2 linked regions of the Thermochromatium tepidum ATCC 43061 genome follow. The protein of the gene in region 2 interacts with the protein of the main gene of each other region in a pairwise test. Links are inferred from orthologs where the notes say so. Each region holds a gene or a part of one and is shown on either strand. Other genes may lie near its edges.

Region 1 (10,531 bases), 2.1 Mb from region 2 along the record:
TCGATCCGCAATCGCGCCCTCCAGTGTCAAGTCCGTCAAGGCTGTCGCTTTCCAGGCGACATCCAGGGCGTCGCTTCTACACCCTCGCAATACAACATCTGGGACGAGTATCTGACCCAGATCTCGGGGTTGACCGCCTGCTATCTGCGTCCGGATCTGGCCGAACACGACAATTATGCCAAGCTCCAGGCCATGTATGCCCAGACCGTGCCGGATGCCGAGCAGATCCTCTATGGCGGTGATTCGGGTCTGCGCGCCGTCTTCCCCGGCAACAGTCTGATCGAGTTGACCAACACGCGCCATTACTACCACGCCCCGGCCATGGGCCAATGCTTTCCCAACCACGACCGGGTCGAGTACATGACCGGCGCCGTGGCACGCAAGGATGGTGACTTTGCGCTCATCGCCAATACCCGGATCGAGGTCGGGATCAAGTCCGGCTGGGGCTATACCTTCAAGGAGTTCCTGGTCACTCAGGAGCCGGATCGCGATGTCGTCCGCGTCCAGGACAGCTATCCGGGCTTTCTGGTCGATGCGCGCAAGGTCTCGCTGAAGCGTCCGGATGACTGTTTGCCCTATGGCATCCCGGGCGGCTGTCCTTCGCTTGGTACCGGACGCTATCGCAAGGTGCCGAACTGGCTCGGTTCAGGTGAGCCGGTTGAACTCCATTGCCGGATCGCCGATCGCGGCGAGACCTGCCAGGGGGCGGGTACGATGCGCGCGGTGAGTGTCGGCGGTACCTGTGACAAGGAGATGCGTCCGGTGGCGCGGGTGCCCTGAGACGCGAATTTGGCCTCGTCGTCGGCAGTCAGGTCAACCATATCCGTGCCCTGTTCAAGCACTACGGACACCGCGAAGGGCTGGATCTGCTCGACCGGATCGAGGACGAGTGCTGCTTGAGTCGGCCTCAATCCCGTCGGTTCAGGTGTCGCGGCAGGATCTCGCCCAGCGCCTGAGCCGTCTCGATGAGCGTGATCCCTGGGGCGTGATCGACGAGCCGGGTGACGGTCAGTCCGACATAGCCGCAGGGATTGATGCGACCGAAGGGCTCCAGGTCCAGGTCGACATTGAGCGCCAGACCGTGATAACAGCAGCCATGACGCACGCGCAGACCCAATGACGCGATCTTGGACCCGGCGATATAGACGCCAGGTGCATTGGCGCGCCGCTCGGCCGCGACGCCGTGCGTGGCCAGCAGCTCGATGATCGCCTGTTCCAGTCGATTCACCAGCCGTTTGATGCCGATCCCCGCGCGGTGCAGATCGAGCAGCAGATAGGCAACGAGTTGCCCCGGACCATGATAGGTGACCTGCCCGCCGCGGTCGGTCTGGATCACCGGAATCTCCCCAGGGGCGAGCAGATGCTCGGGACATCCGGCCTGACCGAGGGTGAAGACCGGCGGATGTTCGAGCAGCCAGAGTTCGTCCGGCGTATCCGCCTCGCGCGTATCTGTGAAGGCGCGCATCGCGGCCCAGGTCGCCCGATAGTCCTGGAGCCCGGGCAGATAGCGGATGCGCAACAGACAGGGTGGTGTGTTCACAGCGCCCAGGCCACCAGCTCGTGGGCGCAGAGTTCCTGATAGATGGCGTCGAGCTGGTGTTTGCTGTGGGCCTCGAAGGTCAGGGTGACGGCAATCCATTGGCCCCCTCGGCTCTCGCGCACCGAGATCGCCGTCTCGTCGACGCCCTCGGCATGACGGCTGACGATCTCGACCACCACCGCCTCCAGACCGCGCCCGGACGGTCCCATGACCTTGAGCGCAAAGCGGCAGGGAAAGGTCAGCAGGGTTTGCTGTGGATCAGACATGGCCTTCAGGCACCCACGCCTTGTCGTCTTGATAAAGCGCATCCATCCGCCGCCAGAACGACCCTGGACGCCCATCGCCCACCGGCTCGCCTCGAAGCCGCGTCACCGGTAGAACCTCGCGCGTCGAGCGGCTGAGCCAGATCTCGTCGGCCGCACGCCGGGTATCGAGCGCGATCGTCCACTAGAACATCCGCAACACGCTGTCCTTGACCTGACGCCAGAGACCGCCCTTGGGCAGATCCTGGAGGGCGATGAGCGGAATGCGCGTAATCTCCTCCTCGCCCATCAAGACGACGATATCACCGAGTCGCTCGCCCCGGGCGATGGGGGCGTTCATGTCCGAGGTCTTCTCGATGCGCGCGCTGAGCTTGGCATACTGGCCGCGCGGAATGGTGGCGACCACGTCGCGTTCCGGACCCGCCGGCAGCGTTTCCTGTTCGCCAAACCAGACACGCAGGTTCTGGATCGGCTGACCGACCGGATAGAGCTTGTGACTCTCGTAGGTCCGGAAGCCATAGTTGAGCAGCGCCAGGCTGGCCTCAGCGCGCGCGCGGGGCGTGGGCGCACCCATCACGACCGAGATCAGGCGCATGTCGTCGCGTTTGGCCGAGCCGATCAGACAGTAACCGGCCGCCTTGGTGTAGCCGGTCTTGATGCCGTCGGCCGTGGGGTCGCGTCTGAGCAGCGGGTTGCGGTTCTGCTGGGTGATTCCGTTGTAGGTGAACTCAAGGGTGGAGTACCAGGCATAGTACTCGGGGAACTCGCGGATCAGGGCCGCGGCGACCCGGGCCATGTCGCGCGCCGTCGTATAGAGCTCCGGGTCCGGCAGGCCATTGGGATTGGTGAAATGACTGTTGGTCATGCCAAGCCGCTTGGCATGGGCGTTCATGAGATTGGCGAAGGACTCGACATTGCCCGAGACGTATTCGGCCAGGGCCACGCTGGCATCATTGCCCGACTGGATGATCATGCCCTTGAGCAGATCCTCTAGACTGACCTGCTTGCCGACCTCGATGAACATCTTGGAGCCGCCGGTGCGCCAGGCGCGCTCGCTGATCGTCACGCGATCGCTGAGACTGATGCGCCCCGAGGCCAGTTCGCGAAACACCGTATAGGCGGTCATGATCTTGGTCAGGCTCGCCGGCTCGACCCGCTCATCGGCATTGAGCTCGGCTAGGGCCTTGCCTGTATGGAAGTCGACCAGTAGATAACCCCGGGCCTCCAGCTCGGGTGGGGCGGGCGTGGTCGTTTGCGCGCCGACGGGCAGGCCGAAGTTGAGCAGCAACAGGAACCACGGGAGCAGGCGCTTGATGGCTGATTTCATGGATGATCCGAACACTCGGGGTGACGAGGGAGTTTGTCGCGTATTTTACCGCTTAAATCGTAAAAATGGCACAGTGTTTCAGTTTTGCAGCGCAGCCGCGGGCTGGGTTGGTCAGTTGGTGTCGGTCGATCGCTCGGCCCGATCGGCCAGGAAGGATAAAAGGCCCCAGAAGCGTCGCCTGGGTTCGATGGCCCGTACCTCGACCCGCGCCGTACCCTGGTTTTTCATCCCGAGCTTGACGGCGGCCGTATAAGAGAGGTCGATGACGCGATCATCTTGAAAGGGACCGCGATCGTTGATCCTTACCACGACGCTGCGTCCGTTCTCGAGATTGGTGACGCGCACATAGGTCGGCAGAGGGAGCGTCTTGTGCGCCGCGCTCATGGCGTACATGTCGTAGGTCTCGCCCGAACTGGTCTGGCGACCATGGAAGGGCTGCCCATACCAGGAGGCCAGCCCGCGTTCGACATAGCCGCGCGCGGACTTCTTGATGTAATAGCGCCGTCCGAAGACCACATAGGAATCGGGGTTGCCCAACCTGGCCAGTGGCTCGAACCTCGGCACCGCGTCCGGGATGCGGGCGATCGCCTCGTCGTCGAGTTCACCCCGACTGGCACAGCCTGTCAGCGCGAGCAGCAGGAGGGCGCTGATGGGGGTTAGGACGAGCATAACACGCATGATCCGACTCATTTTTTGGCACGATGGGTCTCGATCGACATCAGTATCCCGAAACCGGCCATGAGTGTCACCATCGAGGTGCCTCCATAGCTGATCAATGGCAGAGGCACGCCGACCACCGGCAGCAGGCCGGTGACCATCCCCGTGTTGACGAACAGATAGATAAAGAACACCAGCGTCAGCCCCCCGGCGAGCAGACGCTCGTAGTTATCCTGGGCGCGCACGGCGATCATGAGTCCGCGTCCGATGATGAACAGATAGAGTGCCATCAGCGCCAGGATGCCGGTAAAGCCGAATTCTTCGCCGATGACGGCGAAGATGAAGTCGGTGTGGCGCTCGGGCAGGAACTCCAGATGCGATTGGGTGCCGTTGAGCCAGCCCTTGCCCGAGAGCCCGCCCGAGCCGATGGCGATCTGTGACTGGATGATGTGATAACCACTCCCCAATGGATCGGACTGCGGGTCGAGCAGCGTCATGACACGCTCGCGTTGATAATCGTGCATGTGCATCCAGACCAGAGGCATCACGGCAGCCACCAAGAGCGCCATTCCGAGGATCATGCGCCAGCTCAACCCGGCGATGAAGAGCACCATGACGCCCGCGCTCAGCACCAGCAGGGCGGTGCCCAGATCCGGCTGCTTGGCGATCAGCCCGACCGGGATCAGGCTCAGGACGGACGCCAGCAGCACGCCCAACAGACGTGGCGGCAGCGGACGCAGGGACAGCACCCAGGCCACAGTCATGGGCACGGCGAGCTTGAGCAACTCCGAGGGTTGGAAACGCACCAGGCCGAAATCCAGCCAACGTCGAGCACCCTTGCCGATGTCTCCGAAGAGGAGTACGGCCACCAGCATCAGAACACCGAATACATAGAGCCCCAGCGACCAGCGCTTGAAGTAGCTGGAAGGCACCTGGGCAATGGCCAGCATGAGGCCGAAGGCGACGACCAGTCGTGCCAGCTGGCGCTCGATCATCAACCAGTCCTTGTCGCCGGCGCTGTAGAGCACCATGAGACCGAATCCGCACAGTGCCAGCAGTCCGGTCAGGAGCGGGGCGTCGATGTGGCGCCGACGCAACCAACCCTCGTCCGTGGTCTCGATCTCCCAGATCGCCCGTGAGGACAGGGGATCAGTCGCCATCGTCCTTCGACTCCGACGCGTCTGCCAGCGGCCTACCGCCGAGATAGGCATCGATCACCCGGCGTGCGATCGGCGCGGCGGTCCCGCTCCCTGAACCGCCGTTTTCCACCATCACGGCCACAGCGATGCGCGGATCCTCGACCGGGGCGAAGGCGATAAAGAGGGCATGATCGCGCAGACGTTCCGAGATCTTGGAGGCGTCATAGCGTTCCTTCTGGCCGATGGTGAAGACCTGTGAGGTGCCGGTCTTGCCGGCGATGCGGTAATCGTTGGAACGGATGTGTTTGGCAGTTCCGCGTGGACTCTCAATGACCTTCGCCATGTCCTCGATGATGATGTCCCAGTCGGACGGATTCGAGATGCGGATCTGGCGCGCCACCGTGGGGAAGACGGTCGCTACGTCGGCACCCGGAACCCGGCGCGCATAGGCCAGTCGCGGCTGGATGAAGCGTCCCTTGTTGGCTATGGCGGCGGCCGCCGCCGCCAGCTGCATGGGTGTGGCCAGGAAATAGCCCTGACCGATGCCCATGATGAGGGTCTCACCCGGATACCAGGACTGCTTGCGCACCCGCTCCTTCCATTCACGCGAGGGCAGCAATCCGGGCAGCTCGCCCGAGACGTCGACGCCGGTGCGCGCACCAAAGCCGAACTCCGAGAGGAAGGCATGCAGTTTGTCGACCCCCATCTGGTTGGCCAGCCAGTAGAAATAGGTGTCACAGGACTGCACGATGGCCGACTCCAGGTCGACCGTGCCGTGTCCGCCGCGCCGCCAGCAGCGGAAGCGGTGTTTTTGGCCCGGCAGTGAGAAGTATCCCGGACAATAGGTCGTGCTGCGCGGCGTCACGAAGCCGAGCGACAGGCCGCCGAGTCCGACGAAGGGCTTGACCGTCGAGCCGGGCGGATACTGACCACGAATGGCGCGATTGTAGAGCGGTTTGTCGGGCGAATGGAGCAGGGCGTTGTAATCGCTCTGGCTGATGCCCTCAACGAAGAGGTTGGGATCGAAGCTCGGGGTGCTGACCAGGGCCAGCACGCCACCGCTGCGCGGATCGATGGCCACGATCGCGCCGCGATGCGTGCCAAGCGCCTCGGTGGCCGCCTGTTGCAGCCCGATGTCGAGATAGAGATAGAGATCCTGACCCGGGGCCGGGGGTGTGCTCTCGAGCGTGCGCAGGATGCGGCCACGCGCATTGACCTCGACCTGGCGATAGCCGACCTTGCCGTGGAGCACGTCCTCGTGGGCCAGCTCGACCCCGCTTTTGCCGATGAAGTTGGTACCGGCATAGTTGCCCTTGTCGATGTGCGCGAGCTCGCGGTCGTTGATGCGTCCGACATAGCCGAGCACATGGGCCGTGAGCTCGCGTTTTGGATAGAACCGGATCAGCTCGGCCTGGACCTCAACCCCGGGAAAACGGTAGCTATCGACGGCAAAGCGCGCGACCTCCTCGGGGGTGAGGTTCAAACGGATCGGGACCGGTTGAAAGCGCATGCGCTGACGTTTGAGCCGCTCGAAGCGGGCCAGATCCACCTCCTCGATCGATAGGATCCGTCTGAGCTCGGCAATGGTGGCGGTCAGATCCTCGACCTTCTCGAGCGTGATCATCAGCGAGAAGGAGGGGTTGTTTTCAGCCAGCACCACGCCCTTGGCGTCGAAGATCAGCCCCCGGTTGGGCGGCACCGGCTGGATCTTGACCCGGTTCTCGGTCGAGAGCACGCTGAAGTGGTCGTGAAGCTCCAGCTGAAGATGGTACAGCCGTGCCAGGATCAGGCTCAGACCGAGGACGACAAATACTGCGGCGACGCCAGCCCGCGCCCTGACCAGGCGCTGTTCGCGCCGGCGATCCTCCAGACTGCTCTCAAGCATGGCAGTCAACTCATCTCCAGACGACGTTCGAAGGGCACCAACAGCCAGGCCATGATCGGCCAGAAGGCCAGGCCGACCAACGCCGAGATCCAGTAAGTCAGGGCCGGAATCGGCTGGCCGGTCGCGGCGATGATCCAGAGCGTCAGCAGGCGTTCGGCCAGCAGGATCAGGGCCACGAAGAAGGCCTGCTGCCACTGCGGAAAGATCCGGATGCGTGGGCGCAGCACTAGGGCCAGATAGGCCGTGACCGAAAGGGTCAGCGCGTGCTGACCGAGCAAGGCGCCTGTGAGCACGTCGAGCAGCAGGCCAACCAGGAAAGCGGTGAAGATGCCGACCTGGCGCGGTGTCGCGAAACACCAGAAGAGCACGACCAGGGCGGACCAGGGGGGACGATAGTCCCAGGGCCAATCCGACACTGGCAGGATGGTCAGATACATCGCCAGGATGAATGAGAGCATGATCGGCCAGAAAGGTTGATGAGGCCTGTAGGACGGTTTGCCCGAACGCTTCTTGATGATCTTCACGGCGCCATGTTTTTGGGTTTGAGTGCCTCGGCGGTCAGGGCCTGCAGGCGCGAGGTCTCATTCAGATTCCAGACCAGGAGGACTTCGCGGCTGCGATCGAGTCGGGCTGTGGGCTCGGCCAGGACGGTGGTGAAGGGGTTGTCCGGATCCTGACGCACGGTCTTGACCCGCGCCACCGGATAACCGGGGGGAAAACGCCCGTCCATGCCCGATGTCACCAGCAGGTCACCGACCTGGATGTCGGCGTTCTTGGGGATGTAGAGCAGCTCCAGATCATGATTCGGCCCGGTGCCAGCGGCGATGGTGCGCAGTCCGTTGCGGTTGACCTCGACCGGCAGGGCGTGATCCGAGTCGGTGATCAGGAGTACCACCGAGGAGAAGGGATTGACGCGGATGACCTGTCCCATCACGGCATTGGCGTCGAGCACCGGCTGACCAACGAAGACCCCGGCGTTGGTCCCCTTGTTGAGCAAGACCTGCTGACGATAGGGCGCGAGTTCGACGGCCATGATCTCGGCGATCAGCACCCGTTCGCCGACGTCGAGCGAGGAGCCGAGGAGCTCGCGCAGCCTCGCGTTCTCGGCCTCCAGGGCCTCGAACTGCTGGAGTCGCGCCTTGAGCAATAGGTTCTCGCGATGCAACTCGGAGTTTTCGTCACGCAGCCTGTCCTGGCTGGCGAGACGTTCGCGCGCCTCACGGAAGAGCTGACTGGGGCGATCAGCGGCTAGCTGCAGCGGATAGGTCAGGAGTGAGAGTGCCGTGCGCAGCAATTCGAGATGATGCTGACGATGATCGGCCACCAACAACCCTAATGCCATCAGAATCGCCAGGATGACGCGGGCATTGAGTGACGGACCTGGATTGAACAGCGGTTTGATGACGGCAGCACCTCAGCTTCCAGCCTCCAGCGTTCAGCTCCAAGCCTTCAGCCTCCAGCCAGAACATTCCTTCGGCTGGTCGCTGGCGGCTGGTAACTGGCGGCCGAGTCATGTCATTCGGTCGCGAATAGGGCGCTCTCCTGGGAGTCGAGCATCTCCAGCACCATGCCGCCGCCACGGGCAACACAGGTCAGCGGATCCTCGGCCACGATCACCGGCAGCCCGGTTTCCTCCTCGATCAGCCGGTCGAAGCCGCGCAAGAGCGAACCCCCGCCGGTCAGCACAATGCCGCGCTCGGCGATATCGGCGCCCAGCTCGGGTGGGGTCTTTTCGAGCGCCATCTTGACCGCCTGGACCACCATCGATAACGGCTCCTGCAAGGCCTCGAGGATCTCGTTGCTGTTAAGCGTAAAGCTGCGCGGCACGCCCTCGGCCAGACTACGGCCCTTGACGTCGATCTCCAGTACCTCATTGCCGGGGAAGGCCGAGCCGATGCTGTGCTTGATGCGTTCGGCGGTGGCCTCACCGATCTGGGTGCCATAGTTACGGCGCACATAGTTGATGATGGCATCGTCGAAGGTATCGCCCCCGACTCGCACCGACTCGGCATAGACGATGCCGCTCAGTGAGATCACTGCCACCTCGGCCGTGCCGCCGCCAATGTCGATGACCATACAGCCACGTGGCTCGTGCACCGCCAGTCCGGCACCGATGGCGGCCGAGATGGGCTCCTCGATCAGATAGACCTCGCGCGCCCCAGCGCCCGCGGCCGATTCTTTGATGGCGCGGCGCTCGACCTGGGTCGAGCCGCAGGGCACGCAGATGAGCACGCGCGGGCTGGGACGCAGGAAGCTGGTTTCATGGACCTTGTGGATGAAATACTGGAGCATCTTCTCGGTGACGGTGAAGTCGGCGATGACGCCGTCCTTCATCGGCCGGATCGCGGTGACGTTTTGAGGGGTGCGCCCGAGCATCTGCTTGGCCTCCTCGCCGACGGCCACCACCGTCTTGGTTCCTCCATGGCGTTCGTGCCGGATGGCCACGACCGAGGGTTCATTGAGTACGATGCCGCGGCCACGGGCATAGATCAGTGTATTGGCGGTCCCCAGGTCGATCGATAGGTCATTGGAGAACATTCCGCGAATGTTTCTGAAAAACATCAGTAAAGACACCTTCCGGGTGGTAAAGGAACGCCTTGGATGGGCGCGGCGTCGCCGAGGATGAGTGAGCCGGATCTCGGTTCCGATACGGGATCCCTGGATAATTGGGGCGCTAATCTAGCAACGTGAACCTCGATCGGCAAGGCGCCCGCTGTGTCGCTCCGCCGGACCCTCGGGTCGAGTGGCCCGCCCGAACGCTCATTTGTGCTATTTTCAACCAATTTCATCGCCAACGGCTGTCCAACATGTCACTGAGCTTATCCGACATCGACAAGATCGCCCATTTGGCCCGGCTCGCCGTCGCTCCCGAGCGGCGCGCGCGCTATGCGGCGGATCTTTCCAATATCCTCGACCTGGTCGCCCGGATGGATACCGTCGATACCTCGGGCATCGAACCCCTGGCCCATCCGCTGAACATGACCCAGCGTCTGCGTCCGGATGTCCCCAATGAAACCAATCAACGCGAACGCTTTCAGTCCATCGCCCCCCTGACCGAGGCTGGACTCTATCTGGTTCCGAAGGTCATCGACTGATGCAGAACAAATCCATTGCGCAAATGGCCGCGGATCTGCGGCTACGTACCTATTCCAGCGTCGAGCTGACGCAGCATTATCTGGAGCGCATCGCGCGGCTCGATCCGATGCTAAACGCCTTCATCACGGTCGCGACCGAATCGGCGCTTGCGGCGGCCGAGCGCGCCGACCGGACGCTCAGATCGGGTGAGACCGGGCCGCTGACCGGCATCCCGATCGCCCACAAGGACATCTTCTGCACCCAGGGACTCAAGACCAGCTGCGGTTCGCGGATGCTCGATAACTTCATTGCCCCCTATGATGCGACCATCGTCGAGCGGCTGGCGGCGGCCGGGGCTGTGGTGCTTGGCAAGACCAACATGGATGAGTTCGCCATGGGGTCGAGCAATGAGACGAGCTGGTATGGTCCGGTCAGGAATCCCTGGGACCAGACCCGAGTTCCGGGTGGTTCCTCGGGCGGCTCGGCGGCAGCCGTGGCCGCGCGGCTGTGCGCAGCGGCCACCGCGAGCGACACTGGCGGCTCGATCCGCCAGCCGGCGGCACTGTGCGGCGTCACCGGGATCAAACCGACCTATGGACGCTGTTCACGCTGGGGCATGATCGCCTTTGCCTCTTCGCTTGATCA
Region 2 (10,629 bases):
TGGCCGGCGGGCTGGAGACGCTGGAGCTGGTTCAGACCGCCGAGCCGGTCGACTGGAGCGGACTGGTGCTTGGCGCCATGATGGCCTATCTGGTCGCCTATCTCACCATCCGCTTCTTCCTGAGCTTCATCGAGCGCGTCAGCATGTTGCCCTTCGTGCTCTATCGCCTCCTGCTCGGCGGGGTCATCCTGGCGCTACTTTTTATCTGAACCTCATCCGGATAGCGATTCCATGCGGATGCGCACCACGGCACCCTGGACCGAGTCCAGGGCCTCGATCCGGGCAATGGCTCGGTTCATCTGACCCTCGATCACACGGTGGGTGAGCATGACCAGGGTCACCTGGGTCTCGCCCGCGGCGGGCGCCTTCTGCTTGATGGCCTCGATGCTGATGCCCTCCTCGCCCAGGATACTGGCGATGCGCGCCATGACCCCGGGCCGGTCGAGCGCGGTGAGGCGCAGATAGTAGGAGGTCTGGATCGCGTCCATCGTCAACACCGGGGTATCGGCCAGTTCATCGGGCTGGAAGGCCAGATGTGGCACCCGATTGGTGGGGTCGGTGGTCAGGGCGCGCGTCACATCGACCAGGTCCGCCACCACGGACGAGGCCGTCGGCAGCGCCCCGGCCCCGGCCCCATAGTAGAGGGTCGGCCCGACCGCATCGCCCTTGATCAGCACCGCGTTCATCACCCCATCGACATTGGCCAGCAGCCGCCGCTCCGGGATCAGGGTCGGATGGACGCGCAGCTCGATCCCTCCGGGCGAGCGGCGCGCGATGCCCAGATGTTTGATGCGATACCCCAGTTCGGCGGCATTGGCCACATCCTGGGCCTCGATGCGCGAGATGCCCTCGGTGAAGCAGCGCTCGAACTGGAGCGGGATGCCGAAGGCGAGCGAACCCAGGATGGTGAGCTTGTGGGCGGCATCGATGCCCTCGATGTCGAAGGTCGGATCGGCCTCGGCGTAGCCGAGCGCCTGGGCCTCGGCGAGCGCGTCGGCGAAGGCACGCCCCTTGTCCCGCATCTCGGTGAGGATGAAGTTGCCGGTACCGTTGATGATTCCAGCGATCCATTCGATGTGATTGGCGGCCAGGCCCTCGCGCAGGGCCTTGATGATGGGGATACCGCCCGCGACCGCCGCCTCGAACCCGACCATGACCCCCCGGTCGCGCGCAGCGGCAAAGATCTCGTTGCCGTGCTTGGCGATCAGGGCCTTGTTGGCGGTGACGACATGCTTGCCGGTGTCGATGGCCCGCAACACCAGTTCGAGCGCCGGCGAGTAGCCGCCGATCAGCTCGACGATGATCTGGATGCTGGGATCCTCGACCACGGCGAAGGGGTCATCGCCGATCTGACCGATCTGATCGAGACCCTGGATCCGTTCCGGACGGTATTCGCGCGCCGCGGCGCGCGCAATCTCGATCCCGCGACCGGCGCGGCGGGCGATCTCGCGCGCATTGCGTGTCAGCACCGTCACCGTGCCGCCGCCGACGGTCCCCAGGCCCAGTAGACCGATCTTCACCGGTTCCATGCGTTTACCTCACAGCTGTGTCGATTCCAGGAGGCGTCTTAGGCCCCAGCCCGCGCATCGCGCCGGAACATCTCCTTGATGCCGCGAATCGCCTGGCGCGTGCGGTGCTCGTTCTCGATCAGGCCGAAGCGCACATGGGTGTCGCCGTATTCGCCAAAACCGATGCCGGGTGCAACGGCGACCTTGGCATCGCGCAAGAGCTTTTTGGAGAACTCCAGCGACCCCATCGCCCGATAGGGTTCGGGGATCGGCGCCCAGACGAACATGGTCGCCTTCGGCGGCTCGACCGACCAGCCGGCGGCGTTTAGACCTGCGCACAGCACATCGCGCCGGCTCTGGTACATGGCGCTGATCTCGCGCACGCAGTCCTGCGGCCCCTCCAGCGCCGCGATGGCCGCGACCTGGATCGGGGTGAAGGTGCCATAGTCGAGATAGGACTTGATTCGCGCCAGGGCTGCGACCAGGGTCTTGTTGCCGCACATGAAGCCCACGCGCCAGCCGGGCATGTTGTAGCTCTTCGACAGGGTGAAGAACTCGACCGCGATGTCCTTGGCGCCAGGGATCTGGAGGATCGAGGGCGGCTTGTAGCCGTCGAAGGCGATATCGACATAGGCTAAGTCGTGCACGACCCAGATGCCATGTTCGGTCGCGATGTCGATGACCTTCTGGAAGAAATCCAGCTCGACGCATTGGGTGGTCGGATTGCCGGGGAAGTTGAGCACCAGCATCTTGGGCTTGGGCCAGGACTCCTGGATCGCCTTCTGGAGCTCCTCGAAGAAATCGACATCTGGCGTCAGACGTACATGACGCACATCGGCCCCGGCGATGATGAACCCATAGGGATGGATCGGATAGGCCGGGTTGGGCACCAGCGCGGTATCGCCCGCACTCATGGTGGCCAGCGCCAGATGGGCCAGACCCTCCTTGGAGCCGATGGTCAGGATCGCCTCGGTCTCTGGGTCGAGATGGACATCGAAGCGGTCGCGATACCAGTTGCAGACGGCGCGACGCAGACGCGGGATACCGCGCGACATCGAATAGCGGTGGGTATCCGGGCGCCGCGCGGTCTCGATGAGCTTGTCGACGATATGCTGAGGCGTGCCTTGATCTGGGTTACCCATGCCGAAGTCGATGATGTCCTCACCCCGGGCGCGGGCCTCGGCCTTCAACTCATTGACGATATTGAAGACATAGGGCGGTAACCGCTTGATGCGGTGAAAATCTGACTCGGGGGCGACCACGGTGAAACCTCATGGGCTGATGACGGAGAAAGGGACAAAGTCTAACGCCGCAATCGGTAGAAATCATCCTTAGAAAAGATCGTCCATGACGCGCGGCGCCGATCCCTGAGGCACGCCCCTGTCAGGGCGTACATCGTCGGCGTTCGGACGCACGACCCTAACAGGTTTGGGCCCCTGCAGGGTGTCGCGATACTCTTCCTGCACCAGTTCCACGACACCGTCCTTGGCGTTCGTCTCTACACCCTGAGCCGGATCAACCCGCACCTCGATCAGCCCAGACGGTGGATCGAGTCTGGCGACGGGTCGTCCCGCGAGCGCCTGTTCCATGAAATCGATCCACATCTCGATCGCGGCGCGACCGCCCTCCTCGCCTCGACCGAGCTTGCCGAAGTCGTCGAAGCCCATCCAGGTAACGGTCACAAACTCGGCCTGATAGCCGGCAAACCAGGAGTCGCGGATGTCGTTGGTGGTGCCGGTCTTGCCGACGATGTCGGGTCGCTCGAGTCGCTTGGCGCGGGTGCCGGTGCCGCGCTCGATGACCTCGCGCAGGAGCGAGGTCATCTGATAGGCGGTGCGCGGATCGATGACGCGTTCGGCCAGACCCTGCCCCTGGGTGGTCAGTCCGCGGGTGGTGGCCGATGTCTCCCCGGTCTTGTACCAGCAATCGGCGCAGGCGCATGCTGGACGTGCCTCGAAGACGACCTGACCGTCGCCGTCTTCGATGCGCTGGATGAAATAGGGCGTGACGTGATAGCCGCCGTTGGCGAAGACGGCATAGCCCTCGGCGAGCTTGACCGGCGAGAGCTCACCGGTGCCGAGCACCATGGAGAGTCCAAGCGGCAGCGCCTGGGTGTCAAAGCCGAAGCGGCGGATATAGTCCTGAGCCTGTTTTAGGCCGATGCTCTGCAATAGATTGATGCTGGCCAGATTGCGCGAGAGCGCGAGCGCCCTACGCATCGAGATCGGGCCGAGTTCGCGGTGGTCGGCGTTCTTGGGATTCCAGTGCTGATGGCCCGTGAGCTTGACGGCCTCGTCGCGCAGCAGACTGGCTGGGGTCCAGCCGCGCTCGAGCGCGGCGGCATAGACGAAGGGTTTAAAGCTAGAGCCTGGCTGGCGTCGCATATCGACGGCGCGGTTGAACTTGGAGTCGCTGAAGGCATAGCCGCCGACCAGGGCCCGGACCGCACCGTCGCGCGGATCGAGACTGACCAGGGCGCCGGAGACGGACGGGATCGGCGTCAACTGCCAATCGCCCTTGGGGGAACGTCTGAGTCGCACCAGATCGCCGACCGCGACCGCGTCCGGACCGCGCCTCTGCGGGCCCTGCCAGCGCGTCAGGTTGCGCTGAGTGCGCGACCAGCTCAGGGCTTGACGCGTGAGTTCGACCCGTTCGCCGCGCCCGATGTAGACCTGGGCCCCGGACGATGAGACCTGGGTGACGAGTCCGGACGTCAGACCCGGAACGCGCGTGAACGCCTCCAGCCGGGCGTCTAGCTCGGACTCGGGTAGCCCGGCGATCTCTAGGGTTGCCTCCGGACCCCTATAGCCGTGACGGCGGTCGTACTGATGGAGCGCCGTGCGCACCGCCTCTTGCGCTGCCAGCTGCAAGCGTGACTCGATCGTGGTCGTGACCCGATAGCCGCGATGGATGGCGTCCTCGCCATAGAAGCGCAGGATCTCGGCGCGCGCCATCTCGGCGACATAGTCGGCCTCGATCTCCGGGCCGCGGCGGTGGGCCTGGGCGGTGTTGGGCGCGGCGACGGCGGCGGCATACTGGGCTGCGTCGATATAGCCGAGTTCGAGCATGCGCCCGAGGATGTAGTTACGCCGTTCCAGCGCGCGCTCAGGATTGGTGAGTGGGTTGTTGGTCGAGGGTGCCTTGGGGATACCGGCCAGCATGGCCGCCTCGGCGATCGTGAGCCGGTCGAGCGGCTTGCCGTAGTAAAAGGCCGCCGCCGCCGAGATACCGTAGGCGCGATGTCCGAAGAAGATCTGGTTCAGATAGAGCTCTAGGATCTCCTCCTTGGTCAGGGCCTGCTCGACATGCAGGGTCAGCAACACCTCGGCGAGCTTGCGCTGGAAGGTCTTTTGGGGCGAGAGAAAAAAGTTGCGCGTCAGCTGCATGCTGATGGTGCTGCCACCCTGGGCCTTTTCGCCTGTGGCCAGATAGCTCAGGAGCGCGCGTCCGAGACCCTGGGTGTCGATGCCATCATGCTCGAAAAAGCGGCTGTCCTCGGTGGCCAGGAAGGCCTGGATGACCAGGGGCGGGATCTGTCGGATCGACACCGGACGACGCCGCTCGATGCCGAACTCACCGATCAGGCGTCCATCGGCGCTATAGACGCGCAGCGGCTCCTGGAGCTGGACGTTGCGCAGTGTCTGGACATCCGGCAGCTCAGGCAAGGTCACACCGACGAAGACGCCCGCGCCCACCAGCCCCAGGGTCAGCACCTGGACGGGGAGCCCGAGTCCAGAGCCGACGAGTTGAAAGAACCAATGACTCACCGAACGCGACCTCGGGGCCGTGCAGCGCCAGGGTTTCGTGCGGGCCACAACAGATCTTTCGGTCTTGGCTGGAATGGCGTGGGTTCGCTTCATCAAGGTTCAGCCCGCTGTCGAAAAGCGTAAAACGGCCCAGGCGACATCGGCGGCCTGACGGTTGGCGGCCACGTCGTGCACACGAAAGATAGAGACCCCCTGCATCACACCGAGCGCCGTGGTCGCACAGGTGGCCGCCAGCCGTTGTTCAGGCGGGACATCCTTGCAGAGCGCACCGAGGAAGCGCTTGCGGCTGGCCCCGAGCACGATCGGAAACCCCAACTCGACTAAAGACCCCAGGTTTGCCATCAGGGCCAGATTGTGCTCAAGCGTCTTGCCGAAGCCAATGCCTGGATCAAGCAGGATCGCCTCGGGACGCACCCCAGCCGCCAAGGCGGCCTCGGCCCGTGCCGCCAAGTGATCGCGGACCTCCGCGACCACGTCACGATACTGAGGTGCATCCTGCATGGTCCGCGGCACCCCGCGTCTGTGCATGAGCACGATCGGCACCTGGAGCTCGGCGGCCAGGGGTAGCATGTCGGGGTCATCGAGACCGGCAGAGGTGTCGTTGATCCAATCGGCACCAGACGCTAGAGCGGCACGCGCCACGCTTGCCCAGGTGGTATCGATGCTGAGCGGAACGCTGGCTGGGAGTCGCTCACGCAGGCGGCGAATCACATCCAGGACCCGCCGCTGCTGCTCCTCGGGCGGGACCGGGTCCGAACCCGGACGGGTCGATTCGCCGCCGATGTCGAGGATATCGGCCCCCTCATCCAGCATCCTGAGCCCATGGGCAACGGCGGCGTCCGGGTCCAGGTGACGCCCGCCGTCGGAAAAGCTGTCCGGCGTGACATTGAGGATGCCCATGAGACGGGGTGGGCTGGAGGCGAGCGGCTTGGACATGGTGCCTGGGGATGCGACGACTGGATCTTAGGACCGTACCTGTCAAGAGTATACGTCCAGGGGCGGGTCAGGGGGCCTAGCGCAGAACCCGAGTTTAGTCGCGGCGGACCCGGGCCTCCCGCGCGTAGGCATAGAGCGCGAGATACTCCCGCGCCGGTCGGCGCCAAGAATAATCCCCCCGCATGCCGTTGAGGCGCAGCTGACTGAAATAGCTTGGATGATCGCGCCAGAGCGCGATGGCTCGATCCAGGGCTGAATTCAGCGCTTCACCGGTCGGCTCGTCGAAGAGATACCCATTGCGTTGCTCAAAGGGCGCGGCCGAATAGTTGGCGTCCTGGAGGGTGTCGGCCAGCCCCCCGACCCGGCGCGCGATCGGCACCGTGCCGTAGCGCATGGCGATCAGCTGGGTCAGGCCGCAGGGCTCATAGAGACTGGGGATGAGGATCATATCGGCCCCGGCATAGATCAGATGACTCAGCGACTCGTCATAGCCCAGTTCGAGGTGGGCATGCGGGTTGGGGTCTAGTGCCGACTTGAGGCGCTCAAAGCGCTCGGCGATGGCCGGCTCGATCGCATGGCCGAGGAGCACGACCTGGGCGCCGGCACTCAGTGCAGAGTGGATACCGTGCGCGATGAGTTCGACACCCTTCTGCCGATCCAGCCGGCTGACGATGGCGACGATCGGACGGTCGGCGGCGTCCTCCAACCCGAGGTGCCCACGCAAGGCGTGACGATCGATCGCCTTGTGCGGCAGGGTCTCGGGACCGAAGTGCGCCGGGATGAGCGGATCGGTCAGCGGGTTCCAGACCGCGTCATCGATGCCGTTGAGGATCCCGCCGAACTTGTAGTCATAGCGTTGGAGCCAGGATTGTAGTCCCATCCCCTGCTCGGTGTGGCGCAGCTCCCAGGCATGGCGCGGCGAGACGGTGTTGACGGCATCCGCCGCCGCAATGCCGCCCTTCATGAGGTTGGCACGGCGCGGATCGCTGGGATCGGCCAGCCGCTCGGGGGTCAGCAGACGCGCCGGATCCAGCCCGACGGCCGCCAGCAGCCCGGCCTCGACCCAGCCCTGATAGCCGACGTTGTGCAGGCTGTAGCAGACCGGGATCCGCCCAAGCGTTGCGCGGCGCTCGGCAAGCAGCACAGGCACCAGCCCCGTTTGCCAATCGTTGCAATGCAGCACATCCGGCCGCGACTCGGGGCGCGAGACATACTCGACCAGGGCGCGTGAGAAGAAGACAAAGCGCTCGGCATCGTCCGGTTCACCATAGATCCGTCCACGCTCGAAGAAACCATGCCCCGAGCGAGGTGCGATCAACCGGCATTCATACCCATCCAGACTCAGACCCAACACCCGGCACTGGATCACCTCGCCCGCGAAGGGAACCTGGAGCTCGATGCCGAGTGGACGCGGTCGATCCAGGCCGTCGAATCGCAGGACGTCGTAGGCCGGCAATATGACCTCGACGCGCTCGCCGATTCGCGTCAGCTCGCGCGCCAGCCCCTGAACGAAGTCACCGAGACCGCCGGCCTTGGCGATGGGCGCACACTCGGCGCTGACCATGGCAATGTGCATTGTTTCGAAGGTGTAGATCGGGACGAGGGTTATCGAGGATCATCCGACTCGAGCGGCGGATGCTGGGCCAGGGCGCGCCGGATGAGCTCGGGGTCGTCGACCCTGACACTCAACTGAAAGCGTCCACCCGCCCCCACGCGATAGCGATGGCCGAAGAGGTCGATCACGGTGTTGGGTGTGCTCCAGCCCTGGAGGTGCAGTTCGGCCGTGATGACGAGTCCAATCGTGGCGGGTGTGGGATCGGCATAGTTCAGACTCGGGATGGGATGCATGAGGGTGGTGACCGGCGGCGCGGCCCGCTCGGGGTCGGCCTGGGATGCGCCACTCGTCACGCCTGAGTCGTCCGGCGGACGATGGCATTCGCCGGCTCGCTCCCCAGGTTCGCCCTGCCCTTCGGGCCCCAGCCCGGCGACACAGTCCCAGTCCAGTCCGGGCGGTGGTGGCCGCAGTGACTCCAACCCCAGCCCAGGCACCTGCTGGAGCCTATTGGAACGCGCCAGCAACAGCCAGCCGCCCTCGGGATTGACCAGACCCAGCTCGGCCTCGAACAGGCCGGGACCCTTGCCAACCTGGAAGGCGACCTCGCCGCTCCCGCTCAAGCCGGACAGATGCAGCGTCTGCGTGCGGACTTGCTCGGAGCCACTGCCGGCGTTCACACGTCCAAGCCTTAGAACGGCCTGTGGGGCACCGTCGGACCGGGGGAAGCAGGCGCCATGACCAACGATCTCGTCGGCCCGCAACCGCCAGTGCACCCGGACCTCATCGTCCGCGCCCGGATAGAGTGTCAGTGGTCTGATCGGGCCGGCGAGCGGAAAGATGGGGACAAGTGGCGCGGCAGGCGGCACCAGATCGGGCGTGACACTGGGCATCGGATGATCGCGGTCGCTCACGCCCCAGACAGGGATGAATGGGCGCGCAGGGCGGCCTCGGCGGCGTCGAGCGCGGCGGCAGCGGGTCGAATGCGGGCCTGGAGATGTGGAATCCAGGCATCACCCCAGGACAGAAAGCAGCTCGTCTCGGCCTCGAGGATCTGTCGACGGGCGTGCGCGAGGGCCTCGGAGGCCACCTGATGGGCATCCGGGTGCGACCGGCACAGCGACCAGTAGCGCTCGCTCAAGCGATGGACCTCGTCAATGGCCCGACGCTGGCGTTCGGATCCGATCCAGGGCGAGAAATCGTCTTGACAGGCCATGCCGACGTTCCAGGAACCCCTTTGCACCTGGGCACGCGCGGTCGGACGCTGTTGCGCGAGATAGTCGCCAAGCAATACGGGCGTGATCGGATCGTCACCGTCGCGACACCGTTCCATGTAGGGCGCAAAGAAATAACCGAAGAAGCCGGACGCTTCGTGTGTCTGTCTAAACCAGCCGCCATTCTCTCCATCGGACCAGGTCGTGACGAGTCGCGCCTCGTCCGGACGTGGTGAGACCTTGGCGCGCCAAGACAGCTCATCGCGCAGCCAGTCTGGATTGAGACCCTGTCTCTGGGCATTGGAGAGGTCGCGATCGCAGGGCACGATGGTGATACAGACCCCGTTATGGCAGGCGACATAGGGCCGAAAGGTGTCGTTGACACCATCCGCGGGACGCACATGCACCCCATCGACGATGACGTACTCATAGCCGGCCCGGACCAGGGCCGGGATCATCTCCATCGAAAAGGCCAGCTCGGGCGGCCAGAAGCCGCGCGGGACGCGCCCGAAGACCTCGCCGATGATGGCGCGCCCGCGTTCGATCTGTTCGTCCCAGTCAAGACATGGGATCAGCGGGAAGATCGGGTGATAATAACCCAGTCCAAGCAGCTCGATGTTGTCGGCCGCACGGTAGCGTTCGAGCATCTCGGGGATATCGAGGACAGGACGATAGAGATCGACGATGGCCGGGTCGAGCAACTGCTCCAGCAGCACGCCCGAAAAACTCACATGCAGGCGCGCGACGTCCGCGTACCGTTCGGCGTAGCGCACAGCGCGCTCATAGCAGCGCAGGATCTGCTCGGCCTCCTGGGGATTGGCCTCAAACAGCAGGCGCAGGTTGCCCGGCGGCTGATGCATGTGTAGCCCGAGTGCGTGAAAGATCTGTGTCTGCGCCATAGGGTCTCCCAGCGACCAAGCGGCCATCTCACTCGCTTGGCCTCGTATCAAAACGACCGGGCCCAGACCAGCCCTCGAGCACCAGGATACTCCGGGCACGCACGAGGGGGCGTATCTCGCTGACCGGAGACTGATCGGCGGGCGACATCACATCGTTTGGCGCGGGGCGCGCCGTATCCAAGGCCAGATACCAGCGCGCCGGGGCGATCTCGGGCAGGGCGAAACGCAGGGCGCGATCGCTCATATTGATCATGACGTGCAATGGCGCCTCCTCGGCGCAGGTCGGGGCGAGGGTGAAGGCCAGGATCTGGCTCTCGGGGTCATCCCAGCGTGGGGCATTGAGCTCCAGACCATGCCAGGCCACGTCTGGCAGGGTGCCGCCCGGCAGCGGCTGGCCAACAAGAAAGTGACGATGACGCAGATTGGGGTGACGCTTGCGCAATGCGATCAGGCCGCGCGTGAAGCGCAACATGTCCGCGTTGCGATCCAGTAGCGACCAATCGAACCAGCCGATCTCGTTGTCCTGACACCAGGCGTTGTTGTTACCCTGCTGGGAGCGCAGCACCTCGTCGCCAGCGAGCAGCATCGGGATACCTTGGCTCAAGAACAACAATGTCAGGAAGTTTTTGGCCTGACGGCGGCGCAGGTTCAACACCTCGAGGTTCTGGGTCTCGCCCTCGATACCGCAGTTCCAGCTCAGATTGTTGTCGCTGCCGTCGCGGTTGCCCTCGTGATTGGCCAGATTGTGCTTGC

What was found.
Region 1: the proteins of E6P07_RS00960 (region 2) and mrdA interact in binary tests that used the Escherichia coli proteins (3 or more experiments, as listed by UniProt). The link is inferred for Thermochromatium tepidum ATCC 43061 from one-to-one orthologs.

What each region holds. Positions count from the first base shown.
Region 1 is NZ_CP039268.1:2,336,755-2,347,285, reverse strand. The notes cover bases 4,375-7,317. They hold mrdA (penicillin-binding protein 2), read right to left. Parts: upstream 6,812-7,317; coding sequence 4,937-6,811; downstream 4,375-4,936. Other genes in these bases: mreD (rod shape-determining protein MreD), read right to left, coding at 6,817-7,317; rodA (rod shape-determining protein RodA), read right to left, coding at 4,375-4,947. Also shown: E6P07_RS10820 (eS19 family ribosomal protein), read left to right, coding at 1-780; N(2)-fixation sustaining protein CowN, read left to right, coding at 777-956; lipoyl(octanoyl) transferase LipB, read right to left, coding at 908-1,465; E6P07_RS10810 (YbeD family protein), read right to left, coding at 1,537-1,806; E6P07_RS10805 (D-alanyl-D-alanine carboxypeptidase family protein), read right to left, coding at 1,988-3,130; E6P07_RS10800 (septal ring lytic transglycosylase RlpA family protein), read right to left, coding at 3,242-3,799; more of rodA, read right to left, coding at 3,817-4,374; more of mreD, read right to left, coding at 7,318-7,335; rod shape-determining protein MreC, read right to left, coding at 7,332-8,204; E6P07_RS10775 (rod shape-determining protein), read right to left, coding at 8,327-9,373; Asp-tRNA(Asn)/Glu-tRNA(Gln) amidotransferase subunit GatC, read left to right, coding at 9,619-9,906; Asp-tRNA(Asn)/Glu-tRNA(Gln) amidotransferase subunit GatA, read left to right, coding at 9,906-10,531. UniProt on the Escherichia coli protein: Catalyzes cross-linking of the peptidoglycan cell wall. Responsible for the determination of the rod shape of the cell. Is probably required for lateral peptidoglycan synthesis and maintenance of the correct diameter during lateral and centripetal growth.
Region 2 is NZ_CP039268.1:199,459-210,087, reverse strand. The notes cover bases 2,558-5,598. They hold E6P07_RS00960 (penicillin-binding protein 1A), read right to left. Parts: upstream 5,276-5,598; coding sequence 2,840-5,275; downstream 2,558-2,839. Other genes in these bases: folP (dihydropteroate synthase), read right to left, coding at 5,375-5,598; alaC (alanine transaminase), read right to left, coding at 2,558-2,770. Also shown: E6P07_RS00975 (undecaprenyl-diphosphate phosphatase), read left to right, coding at 1-209; E6P07_RS00970 (homoserine dehydrogenase), read right to left, coding at 213-1,529; more of alaC, read right to left, coding at 1,568-2,557; more of folP, read right to left, coding at 5,599-6,211; E6P07_RS00950 (glycogen synthase), read right to left, coding at 6,306-7,787; E6P07_RS00945 (hypothetical protein), read right to left, coding at 7,817-8,656; E6P07_RS00940 (polysaccharide deacetylase family protein), read right to left, coding at 8,674-9,876; glycogen debranching protein GlgX, read right to left, coding at 9,905-10,629. UniProt on the Escherichia coli protein: Cell wall formation. Synthesis of cross-linked peptidoglycan from the lipid intermediates.